One region of the Peribacillus sp. S4 genome, then DNA from elsewhere that is predicted to be linked to it. Evidence: riboswitches for the same ligand, from Rfam matches in the RefSeq annotation. Region 1 holds a riboswitch; each other region holds the start of a gene.
What was found. Region 1 has a riboswitch for S-adenosylmethionine ahead of ACJ9PY_RS02690 (sugar ABC transporter substrate-binding protein). Riboswitches for the same ligand answer to the same signal wherever they lie in the genome.
Positions count from the first base shown of each region.

Region 1 (4,290 bases):
GTGTTTTAATGCCGAGACTTGCGATCATTTCCTTCGCCTTTTCCTTTTCCGCCTTACGATCGACGACACTGAATGTTTTGCAGAATTTGCCGAGACTGGCTGCAGTCAAGTTTGCCGAGACTGATTCCTGTACAAGGACCCCTTCTTTCCTGCGTTCCTCAGGTACAAGTGCCAGCCCGCTTTTTACTGCTTCATGCGGTGATTTCAGAGAAAGCTTTCGACCATTCAGTATGACTTCACCCGCTGTGATGGACGTATGACCGAAAAGGGTTTTACACAGCTCCGTTTTCCCAGCCCCGACCAGCCCAGCCAAGCCGATTATCTCTCCTGCTTTAATATTCAGACTGACATTCTTAACTTTCTCGGCATCTGACAATCCGTTCACTTCCAGAATTACGTCTCCAATCGAAGCATTCACTTCAGGAAACTGTTCATCCATGGTTTTCCCGAGCATGTTCTCTACCACTTCGGTACGGGTTATGTCCTCGATTTTTCGACAAGTGACACGCTCCCCATTCCTCATGATCGTAATTTCCTCACAGATTTCAAAAATCTCAGGCAGACGATGTGAAATGAAAATGATTGCCACGCCTTTTTGCTTTAACTCATTTACAATTCGAAAAAGTTCTGTCGTCTCCGTATGACTTAACGGAGCAGTTGGCTCGTCGAGAATCAGGAATTTGCATTCTGTCGAAACGGCTCTTGCTATCAGGACCATCTGTTTTTCAGCCAAGGTCAGGTCTCTAACCAACTTTTTCGAAGGGACATGAATTTTCATATCTTCAAGAATAGAAGTGGCTTTGTTGTGCAGTTCTTTCCAATGTACCCTTTGTTTTTTTCCCATGTTTTGGACCATATCATTCAACATTACATTTTCCCCAACTGTTAAATAAGGGATGAGGGCGGTATCCACTTCCTGATGAACTATTTGAATGCCCTGTTCCTGAGCAGCTTTTGGCGAGCGGATATCCCGCTTCATCCCATCAATAAAAATGTCACCTGAATAATGAACATGGGCTCCCGATAAAACTTTCATTAACGTCGATTTCCCTGCTCCGTTTGCACCGACCAATGCGTGGGCTGTTCCTGATTGTAAGGAAAAATCAACATCACTTAGCGCCTTCACCCCCGGAAATTCAATCGAAATCATCTTCATTTCTAGTTGCTTGCCCATGTCCATTCCCCCTTATAGAACAGACACTCCCTTCGCTGGAAAGAGAGTGTCTCTTTTTATTTTTTATAATGATCTTTCAAAACCTTCATCCAATCTTCTTCAAATTCCGTCGATACACCCCAGCCATCGACAATATCAGACAGGTTTGCCATGTTTACCGCTTCTTTTGAAGCTTGGATTTGCTTTTGCGAAATGAGTGATGCCTCCAAATCATATGTTTGCGGTGTTTCTTCACCCGCTAATTTTTTAGCCAATATCCTCATATTCACTGCACCGATCAACTTGGGATCGACTGCTGCCGTGTAGGACCAAGAGCTATCAGCCGATTGGATTTCCTGGAGATCTGCATTCGAAACATCAATTCCATATATCTTCACTTCATCGCGGCCCGCTTCTTTAATCGCCCGGGCTGCACCGATGGCAAAGGCATCCCATGTTGCGAAAATGGCATCCAATTTGCCTTTAGGGTATTTATTCAGCATTGCGGCTACAGCATTTTGTGTCTGAACCGAAGTATCAGCGGATGCCACTCCGAATCTTTCGACTTCTTTAATCCCTGGATTTTCTTTTAGTTTTTCCTGATAGACTGCATTTCTTCTTACCATTGGAGGAAAACCATCCACCCAAAGATATGCAATTGCCGCTTCACCTTTCTGTTCTTTTATCAGTTTATCGAAAGCCAATGTTGCCAGCACTTCATCATCTTGTGAAGTTAATGTCACGCCCTCTATTTTAGATAGATCGCTTATTGAATCGAATGTGACAACGCTTTTACCTGCATCAACCAACTTCTGAACGTCATTTACAGTTGCGGCATCATCACCATGTGAAATGATATAGCCGTCGTAATCTTCCTCCAAAGCCTGTGCTATCGCATCATGGAATTTAGCCGTATCACCATTGGCTGTGTACGTATCGACCTGAAACCCCAGTGCTTCTCCTTCTTCTTTCGCCCCCGCCAGGTATTGGGCAGTATGATCATCACCGCCAATTTTACGGATCACTTTGATTTTGGCTCCATCGCCATCAGCAAATCTCTCCGGGACATTTTCAAATGATACTTTTTCTTCTTTCTTCGATTCTGTGGAACTCTGCCCTGCAGAGCAACCCGTTAAAAGCAAAGCCGAAGCGATGGCAGAAATGAATATCCCTTTAATAGACCTTCTCATCTTGTTCCCCTCCATGTTTTCTAATTATTCTTATCAGTTAAGTCGGTGTAAATCCCAAAATAAAAACCTCTCTAATATAGAGAGGTTTAATCGGCTGTTTTGCAGACTTGTCCCTCTCTTATCTGTCAAAACATTTCTGTTTTGCAGGATTTAGCACCAATTCCTAATGGAACGGTTGCTGGGCATCTTAGGGCCAGTCCCTCCGCCACTCTTGATAAGAGATATATTGTGTTACGTTTTCGTAATTATCACTTTATAGGGATATAGTCGTAAAGTCAATAGATTTTTGAATATTTGAAATGTTTCCTGTTATTTTTATTTTCTTTGGAGCTGGGCTAGACGCTTTTTCTCGATTTTTTCAAGCCTCTCCAACTGCCTTAATTTCACTTCGAACAACGTGATCGGATCACGGTAAACCTCAGGATTTTCTTTCATATGCTCCAATGCAGCCTGGTAGTCTTTTATTTCAGTCTGAGTCTGCTCTATCGTTTTTTGAAGTAAGGCAAATGAACTGCGATAGAAAAGTGAGATGTCCCGATCCAATGATTTTTCAAACAATCCAAATTGGGTTAGGAAACGTTCCGTGATCATTTCAGCAACATCCAGGTAATCTTCACTTTCCAGGTATTTCTTGTAACGATTGTACATATTGGCCTTATTTTGCGGTATCGCCCCAAATAGCTTACCTGCTCCTTTAAGCAGCAATTGTGATGGAGTCCTGCGCAAAAGGATATTAACGTTTTCGATGCGGATACTGCTTGTCATCCGGTCGGCATCACGGCGCCAGTCATCCAATACCCTGAAGTCACCTGCCAGTGTAATCCGTTCTTCTTTGTATAATTCATTGAATCCGGCACTCATCTCATCCATGAACTGTTGGCTTTGTGAGAACTCCATTTGGGAACTGGCAATCCAGTCTTGAAGAGAACGGTAATATTGAGGCATGATCTTGTCAGAAATGAAGTTTTGAATCCGCTCATTCATTTCCTGGTTTAACTGTACATGGACCTGACTGAAATCACTGCTTTCCGTTAACGATTTAGAGCAATCCCTCAGTAATTCAGGAATTTTTGAATAAAGCTGACTTTTCACTTCGTCCTTAAGCGAACGATACGACCTTATGATATTTTCACTTTTTTCTTTTTCCAGATCAGCCAGTTGATTGACCGCTCCATTCAGTTTGACTTCCATCTGCTCATTCCAAGAGATGGAATGCTCGCATTTCCGCTCATTGGCTGTCCGTTTTTCTAATAGATAAGATAAAGTTTTACGAATGAATGCCAGGATTTTTTCAGATCTTCTTTCCTTCCAATTATCATCTTGATAATTCGATTGAAGGAAGGCTGAAAGGTCCTTCAATTGCTGCCTGCTGTCATAATGTTTGGAGAAAGCGAACACTTTCGCATTCGGGAAATATGCATTCACTTTATCCCATGTTTCGTCTTCCATCCGGACTGCGACCTGATCACTGTATATCGTATCCATTTTATTTAATAGGAAATGGATCGGCAGTTTAGGCGCCATCATTTGAATTTCCAATAACAGATCCCTTTCGCTGCCGGTGAAAGGAGCCCGGGCGTCAAGAACGAACATCAGGCCATCACTGCCATGTAAATAGCCTTGGAAATCGGATTCCACGCTTTGTTCCCCATTGAACCCCGGTGTATCCAATAATCGCAAATGATTATTTCTTAGGTAGTCACTGATGATTGTCACATCGACTATAGTCCCGCGCTGACGGCGTGTTTCATCCAAATCAGTTAGCTCCTCGACAACTTTGCTATCTGTATCGGTAATTTCAAGGATTTCCAAATCATCCCCGTCTTTGACACTGACTAGGGAAGAATGGTCCTCAGCAGCAATGCTCTCTCCAACGATTGACTGAATAAAGGATGTCTTGCCATTTCCTGTACTTCCTGCAAGAAGGAGATTGAAATTGCTGGTATC
Region 1 covers NZ_CP175708.1:553,547-557,836, reverse strand. Annotated here, with positions in the region: gene ACJ9PY_RS02695 (sugar ABC transporter ATP-binding protein) at 1-1,174, opposite strand, end outside; gene ACJ9PY_RS02690 (sugar ABC transporter substrate-binding protein) at 1,231-2,343, opposite strand; SAM riboswitch class I at 2,459-2,564, opposite strand; gene ACJ9PY_RS02685 (GTPase domain-containing protein) at 2,659-4,290, opposite strand, start outside.

Region 2 (4,290 bases), 2.6 Mb from region 1:
TGTATTTACCTCCGCAAATAATTGATAACATTATTTTGCCAAAAAAACGAAGTGTTAAAGTTGGCAATTGTTTTTTCGGTTTTTTTTGAACAAAGGGGAATAATAAAATTGTTCTTCTCATCAAAAATAAGTTATGAGGTGACGAATATGCATACGATGTGGAAGGGGAGCATATCATTCGGTTTGGTGAACATTCCGATCAAACTTCATGCTGCAACGGAGGATAAGGATATATCTTTAAGGACGTTGCATAAGGAATGTCATACACCGATTAAATACGAAAAGGTTTGTCCAGTATGCGAGAAAGAAGTGGGGAAGGATGATATAGTCCGCGCTTTTGAGTATACAAAGGGAAAGTTTGTTGTATTGGAAGACAATGAACTAGAACAACTGAAAAAACAAAACGAAGAAAAAGCCGTGGAAATCGTGGATTTCGTTAAAATTGAAGAAATAGATCCTATTTATTTTAACCGGAGTTATTACATGTCCCCAAATGACGGGGGGATAAAAGCTTATTCCCTTTTGAGGCAGGCCCTCAAGGAATCGAATAAGGTTGGGTTGGCAAAAATCATCATTCGCTCCAAAGAACAAATGGCGGTAATCCGAGTCGTTGATAATACCTTGGTTATGGAAACGATTCATTATCCGGATGAAGTCCGCTCCACAGCGGATGTTCCGAATATCCCGGCCAATGATACCATTGTAAAAAAAGAAATCGATACTGCCGTATTATTGATAGATCAATTAACGACTACTTTCGATCCGACAAAATACACCGATGACTATCGAACCGCGTTACTAGAATTGATTGAATCGAAGAAAACGGGTCAGACGACGATTACAGCGAAAACAAAAGAACCAGTTTCCAACAATGTAACTGATTTAATGGAGGCACTACAAGCATCCATAGACCGTACAAAACATGATGAACCGGAAAAGAAAAAGACGACCCGAAAGAAAGCGGCACCGAAAAAAAAGAAACAAGCGTAAACAGGAAGCTGAGCGGAAGACGGATGATGTCGCTCGGCTTTCTGCTTGTTTTTGCAAGGAATCAGGCTTCTAATAAGATGAAAAGGTCTTGATAAAGAGGGAAGGAAGGTACAAACAGGTGAGTCGATCACGATGCAAGAAACTGAATGGAATTACAGGAAATTAGTGGATATTGACGAAAGCAAAAAAAATTCGCTCCCTAAAGAGCGACAATGAGGAATTCAATCGTGAAAATCAACATATAGGCGAACGGTTGTAGTTTTCGACTATATATTGTGTTCATATTCTACCATATTTAATTCTGAAATAGCAACTAAATTACTGAAACTAACCTATGAATTTTTCTGGAAATCAATGATATTTCGCCCATTTCCGCCGCATATGGCTTTTTCATTTCATATACATATAAAAAGGTACTGAATAAAATGGATTTTTAGTATAATTTATACATATAGAACGATATAAATTTAATATGAATGGAAGATGCAAAATGGAAAATGGGAAAATCAAATCACTACATGCGGGGAAGCCGAAACAAGAAATTTTTTCGAATATCGATATCTTTTCAGCCATGGATAAACAAGCACAGGATAATTTGAAAGTGACTAAAGCTGGCATAATCGGTGATGGTGTCGGTAATGTAAAGTTCCATGGAGGTCCTGATCGGGCTTTGTGCTTTTACCCATTTGAGCATTATTCATTATGGAATGAAAAATTCTCTAAAGAGCTGGATATCCCTGCATTCGGTGAAAATTTAACTATTGCGGGGATGAAGGAAGAAACAACATATATCGGCGATATTTATCAAATAGGCGATGTGATTGTTCAAATTAACCAAGGGAGGATACCTTGTTCGACCATTTCCCTCTTCAATCAAGAACCTAAGTTTTTGGAACTCGTGCTGAAAACGAGTTTCACTGGTTATTTTGCAAGAGTACTTCAAGAAGGAACGATAAATAAACAAAACGAGATTGTGCTGATAGATCGTCTACAAGAAAAAATTTCTGTCCATTACGCAGCAGAGGTCATCCTTCATAAACGGGATGGGCTTGAAGGTGCTAAGGCTTTACTAACACTAGACTCGTTAGCGGAAGACTGGAAACAAAGGATCTTGAAGAGGGTTCAAGCAGCAAAAGATTGAATGATTTTTGCAAAAGTGAAAAAAATGTCGATCAGGTATTGAAATTGACAGACTATTAATGTAAATTAAATATAATCAAATTTTGAAATCTTATGAAAATTATATAAATGGATCTTATCGAGAGAGGTGGAGGGACTGGCCCGAAGAAACCTCAGCAACCAGCTTACGCAAAGGTGCTAAATCCAGCAAGCAGAGCTTGATAGATGAGGAGAATGTTTCAAAAACCTTCTTCTTTGAGAAGGTTTTTTTCCTTTTCTCTCATACTCATAGAATACGACAAAAACAGGATTGTTTTTGAGAGAGGGTGTAATGATGAATTTTCGTAAAGAATTAAAAGAAAGAATGCTGGTTGGGGAAGGGGCAATGGGGACCTTGCTTTACTCTAATGGCATTGATCAATGTTATGAGGAATTAAACTGCACGAACCCAGATCAAATAGAGTCCATCCATCGAGCCTATCTGGAAGCTGGTGCAGATATCCTTCAATCGAATACATACGGAGCCAATTTCAATAAATTGAAGCGGTATGGACTTGAAGATGAAGTGAGCAGAATCAATCGCCAGGGAGTCATTCTTGCTAAAAAAGCGGCAAAAGGAAAGGCATACGTCTTCGGCACCATAGGGGCACAGCGGAGTATCAGGAAATCGGATTTAAGCATGGAAGAGATAAAACGGGCTTTTCGTGAACAGCTATACAGTCTGTTGATGGAAAATCCTGATGGGATTCTTCTGGAAACATTTTATGACCTGGAAGAACTGGAAACCGTCCTGCAAATCGTTAAAAATGAAACCGGACTGCCGATTATCGCAAATGTCTCGATGCATGAACTGGGTAATCTTCAAAATGGAATCCATTTAAATGAAGCCTTTCAAAAACTCGAGCAATTGGGTGCCGATGTGGTTGGTGTGAATTGCCGCCTTGGACCACATCATATGATTCGGGCCTTGGAAGAAGTGAGTTTGCCAAAGCAAGCATCGATTGCCATTTACCCTAACGCCAGCCTGCCGGATTATGTCGATGGGAGGCTCGTTTATAAAGCTGTCCCGGAATATTTCGGTTCTAGTGCCCTGGAACTTCGTGAGCAAGGCGCCGCGATCATAGGAGGGTGCTGTGGAACGACTCCACTGCATATTCAAGCTGTAAAGCATGCAATTGGAAGTTTGGCTCCCGTGAAAGAGAAATTTACGAAATCCCGTGAAATAGAAGTAATTGAGGTGAACGATAGGGAATTGGAACTTCCCCTTTACGAAAAGGCCAAAACGGAACGGACGATTCTCGTTGAGCTTGATCCACCGAAAAAGCTAGGGATAGAGAGTTTCATGACTGGTGCTGAGGTTTTGAAAAAAGCAGGGGTCGATTCCATTACATTAGCGGATAATTCACTTGCCTCACCAAGGATATCGAATGATGCACTGGCTAATTTACTGAAGAACCAATTGAATATAAATCCGATGGTGCATATAACATGCCGTGATCGAAATTTGATTGGCCTGCAGTCACATTTAATGGGTCTGCAGACGGTAGGGCTGAACGAAATATTGATCATCACCGGAGACCCTTCAAAAATTGGGGACTTCCCGGGTGCCACTTCGGTTTACGATTTATCTTCATTTGACCTGATAAGTATGGTCAAACAATTTAATGAAGGTCTTTCCTATTCCGGTCAAAGTTTGGGTCAACGGGCAAATTTTAAAATTGCGGCAGCTTTTAATCCCAATGTGAAATATCTGGATAAAGCCGTACTGAGAATGGAAAAGAAGATTGCCTGCGGTGCTCAATCCTTTTTGACACAGCCAATTTATTCCGTAGAGCAAATCGAAGAAGTATATGAAGCGACAAAACATCTGGAAACCCCGATTTTCATCGGTATCATGCCCTTAACAAGCACCCGGAACGCCGAATTCATCCATAATGAGATCCCGGGCATCAAATTGCCTGATAATGTTAGAAGGGCCATGGCTCTAGCGGGGGATGACCCTGTAAAGTCAAGGATTGAAGGGGTGAATATCGCGCGGGAACTGGTGGACGCGGCTAGGGAAAAATTCAAGGGCATATATTTAATCACTCCATTCCTTCGCTATGAAATGACGGCGGAACTAACGAAATATATTAGAAAAGTCGATAGTAAACAGACATCAGAGGTGGCAGTACATGAATA
Region 2 covers NZ_CP175708.1:3,153,205-3,157,494, reverse strand. Annotated here, with positions in the region: gene ACJ9PY_RS14840 (Ku protein) at 148-990, shown strand; gene ACJ9PY_RS14835 (MOSC domain-containing protein) at 1,481-2,131, shown strand; SAM riboswitch class I at 2,243-2,341, shown strand; gene ACJ9PY_RS14830 (bifunctional homocysteine S-methyltransferase/methylenetetrahydrofolate reductase) at 2,444-4,290, shown strand, end outside; gene metH (methionine synthase) at 4,284-4,290, shown strand, end outside.
Region 2: linked by a shared signal. The riboswitch ahead of ACJ9PY_RS14830 (bifunctional homocysteine S-methyltransferase/methylenetetrahydrofolate reductase) and the one ahead of ACJ9PY_RS02690 (sugar ABC transporter substrate-binding protein) in region 1 are both predicted to bind S-adenosylmethionine.

Region 3 (4,290 bases), 2.4 Mb from region 1:
GGACCATATCGGTAACCATGGCTATGGTGTGACCCCCTTTACAGACCGACAATACTTCGATGCGATTTATTTCAGGGAAGATGGAGGCATACTCTTTGAAGTTGCCACAGATCCACCTGGCTTTGCTCATGATGAAACGAAGGAAACGATGGGCAGTAAATTAATGCTGCCGCCATGGTTGGAAGAAAAGCGGGAAGTTATGGAAAAAACGTTACTGCCGGCAGTGCCGAGAGTACTAGAGGAGGATAAATGATGAAACATATTTTTCAAAAAGGAAGTAATCCAGAAGCTCCGTTACTACTGCTGTTACATGGCACTGGAGGAACGGAAACAGATCTCTTGCCATTATCCGAAATGGTTTCACCCGGTTCGTCCGTACTGAGCGTACGGGGAAATGTACTTGAAAATGGAATGCCCCGTTTTTTCCGACGGTTAGCTGAAGGGGTTTTTGATGAAGAGGATTTGATTTTCCGAACGAAGGAGCTTTATGACTTCTTGGAATCAGCGTCCGGAAAATATGACTTCGACCGTGACAGAGTGGTGGCATTAGGTTATTCCAATGGTGCAAATATAGCGGCAAGTTTGCTGTTCCATTACGAGGGGGCCTTACAAGGAGCAATTCTTCATCATCCAATGGTTCCAAGACGAGGGATTGCTTTGCCGCCCCTTTCAGATATACCTGTATTTATTGCTGCAGGTAAAAACGATCCGATTTGCCCGGCAGAAGAAACTGAAGAGCTTAATCAACTTTTACAGCAAGCTGGCGCTACAGTTGAAGTTCAATGGGAAAATTATGGTCATCAGTTGACACGTTCAGAGGTTGATGCAGCAGGTTCATGGTTTCAAAAGAACTTTTTATAAGAATGAGGGGGAATGAAGATGATTTCTGTTAACCCTGAAAGTCTGACTGAACGGGATAATTATAAGTTTTTGACTGGAAGTATTATACCGAGACCTATAGCGCTGGTTACGACACAATCCGAAACCGGTACAATCAATATAGCGCCGTTCAGCTTTTTTAACATAGTCAGTTCAAATCCTCCGATGATTTCCATTTCTGTTCAACGGAAAGAAGGAGTTTCAAAGGATACAGCCCGAAATGCAATTCAAACAGGTGAGTTCGTTGTTCATATCACTGACGAAAATAATGTTGCTGATGCAAATCGAACGGCCAAGGAACTCCCATCTGAAGAAAGTGAATTGGGTCTTACTAATTTCACGCTGGCTGTTAGTGATAGGGTATCCGTACCAGGATTGGAAGAAGCGAAGGTGCGTTTTGAATGTACATTAGAGCAATCGATTCCATTGGCAGGTTCCAAGAATGAACCTGGTTGTGATTTACTGATAGGGAAAATAGTCTGCTATCATATAGAGCAAGATATTTACCATAATGGCCGTATTGACCCGAATGGGCTAAAACCTGTAGCAAGATTAGCAGGTCATACTTATACAAAACTAGGGGAATTATTTGAAATAGAACGTCCTTAAGGAAAAAGAAAAAAATGGCGACATCTTTTAAGATGTTGCCATTTTTAAGACCAAAATGACCCCGGTTAGTTTTATTTGCCATTATAATACGCTTAGCGCCTGTTCCAAAAATAAGCAACCTTTTAATATTAATGCCGCAGACGCCATGATCGTTAGCATTTAAAAGGAAGTCTTTACATTCCGAAACAAAACTTGACAAATTTTTCATAGATTGATACAGTTATAAAAAAATAATTTCTTATCCAGAGAGGTGGAGGGACTGGCCCTATGAAACCTCAGCAACAGGTCTACAAAGACACTGTGCTAATTCCAGGGGGTGAAACCTTGATAGATAAGACCGTACGTGTTTATTTGTCAGTAACGCACTCTTTTTTAGAGTGCGTTTTCGTTTTTTCTGGATGCAAGATTAAGGAGAGTAAGAATGGATAACAAAAGGAAGCATGATTTTCAAAGGCAAATGCAAGCACGGCATATAATAATGCTATCGCTTGGCGGGGTGATTGGAACTGGTTTATTCTTAAGTTCGGGTTATACGATTCAACAGGCTGGTCCGTTCGGAACCATCCTTTCGTATCTGATTGGTGCATTGGTGGTTTATCTTGTCATGCTATGTCTAGGTGAACTATCAGTGCATATGCCCGAGACAGGTGCGTTTCATAGTTACGCAGCCAAATACATCGGACCAGGGACAGGGTATACAGTAGCCTGGTTGTATTGGCTAACCTGGACTGTTGCACTAGGTTCGGAATTCACGGCTGCAGGATTGTTGATGCAGCGATGGTTTCCATCAATCAGTGTCTGGATATGGAGTGCTCTATTTGCCATTTTGGTTTTGGCATTAAATGCGTGGACCGTTAAGTTTTTTGCTGAATCCGAATTCTGGTTTGCGTCTATAAAGGTATTTGCTATTGTAATATTCATTATTCTGGGAGCTGCGGCAATGATAGGTTTCATTCCAATGATTAACGCACAATCAGCTCCGTTATTTTCCAATGTTACAAGTGCAGGTTTATTTCCAAATGGTGCTTTTGCCATTCTAATGACGATGCTCGCGGTGAATTTTGCATTTTCTGGAACTGAATTGATCGGAGTTGCAGCTGGAGAAACTGTGAATCCGGAAAAAACGATTCCAAAGGCAATCCGTATGACATTATGGAGATTGATTATCTTTTTTGTAGGTACCATCGTTGTTTTATCCGCATTATTGCCTGTTTCGGATGCAAGCGTATTAGAGAGCCCCTTTGTTGCCGTTCTAGAACGAATTGGAGTGCCATATGCAGCGGATATTATGAACTTTGTTATATTAACTGCCATTTTGTCCGCTGCGAACTCAGGACTATATGCCTCATCTAGGATGCTTTGGTCACTTGCAGATAAGAAAACTATTTCACCAATATTTGCAAAATTGACAAAACGGGGTGTTCCCTTGAATGCAGTCCTTTTCAGTATGCTGGGCGGTGTTTTAGCACTTTTCTCGAGTATTATTGCGCCGGATACTGTATATATAGTGCTTGTATCCATTTCTGGACTAGCCGTGGTTATAGTTTGGATGAGTATTAGCGCGTCACAGTTTCTATTTCGCAGACGATATATAAACGAAGGAAACTCAGTTAATGATTTGGCTTATCATACACCATTATATCCATTCGTACCAATCGTTTCATTTATGCTATGTCTTGCTTCTTGCATAGGAATTGCATTTGATCCTACACAAAGAATAGCACTATATTGTGGCATTCCGTTTATTTTGTTTTGCTATGGAAGTTATTATCTGACACAAACCATAAAGAAAAGAGGAGTAGACCATGAAAAATAAAATTAACCCAATTGAAGCAATTTTACAAGGTCATTCAGTTATGATTTTGGACGGAGCTTTAGCTACAGAGCTTGAAAGTCATGGGTGTGATTTGGACGATCCCCTGTGGTCTGCACGTGTATTACTTGAAAATCCAGAAGTGATTTACCAGGTGCACTCTGACTACTTTCGAGCTGGTGCTGACTGTGCGATAACGGCAAGCTATCAAGCAACAGTTGAAGGTTTCGCCCTCCGCGGAATACAAGAAAAAGAGGCATTGGATCTAATCAGGAAAACGGTTTTACTAGCAAGAAAAGCAAGAGATGACTTTTGGAAGGAAGAATATCAAACGATTAGACCTAAGCCATTGGTTGCTGCATCAGTTGGACCTTATGGGGCTTATCTTGCAGATGGTTCAGAGTATGTTGGGAATTATGGTGTTTCAGATGAAACTTTGGCGGCATTTCATCGCTCACGAATATCAGCTTTGATTGAAGCAGGAGCTGACATTTTAGCATTTGAAACGATTCCTTCCCTGCAAGAAGCAAAAGTATTACATTCATTATTGAAAGATTATCCAGAAGTTTATGCTTGGCTGTCCTTTTCTTTGAAAAATGAAAAAGCGATAAGTGACGGCACATTGCTGGAGGAGTGTGCCAGATTGTTTGGGGACAGTGAGCAAATTGCCGCAATTGGCATCAACTGTGCGCCTGTATCAGTTATCACGGAAGCCATACAGGTGTTGCGTGCAAACACGCATAAACCAATTATCGTTTATCCGAATTCCGGTGAATCATATAATCCAGAAACTAAAACATGGCATGGTCCAGAATCATGTAATAGGCTCGATGTGAAATCTGAAGATTGGCACCATGCGGGGGCAAATATAATTGGAGGATGTTGCAGAACCGCTCCTCATCATATTGCGGGCATTTCAAGAAAGTGGCGACCTTCCGTGGTAACGTTCTCCTAGCATTTTTTGTTATCAAAAATATTGTTATTAAATA
Region 3 covers NZ_CP175708.1:2,974,896-2,979,185, reverse strand. Annotated here, with positions in the region: gene ACJ9PY_RS14075 (ring-cleaving dioxygenase) at 1-253, shown strand, start outside; gene ACJ9PY_RS14070 (alpha/beta hydrolase) at 253-861, shown strand; gene ACJ9PY_RS14065 (flavin reductase family protein) at 880-1,488, shown strand; SAM riboswitch class I at 1,724-1,826, shown strand; gene mmuP (S-methylmethionine permease) at 1,910-3,304, shown strand; gene mmuM (homocysteine S-methyltransferase) at 3,294-4,256, shown strand.
Region 3: linked by a shared signal. The riboswitch ahead of mmuP (S-methylmethionine permease) and the one ahead of ACJ9PY_RS02690 (sugar ABC transporter substrate-binding protein) in region 1 are both predicted to bind S-adenosylmethionine.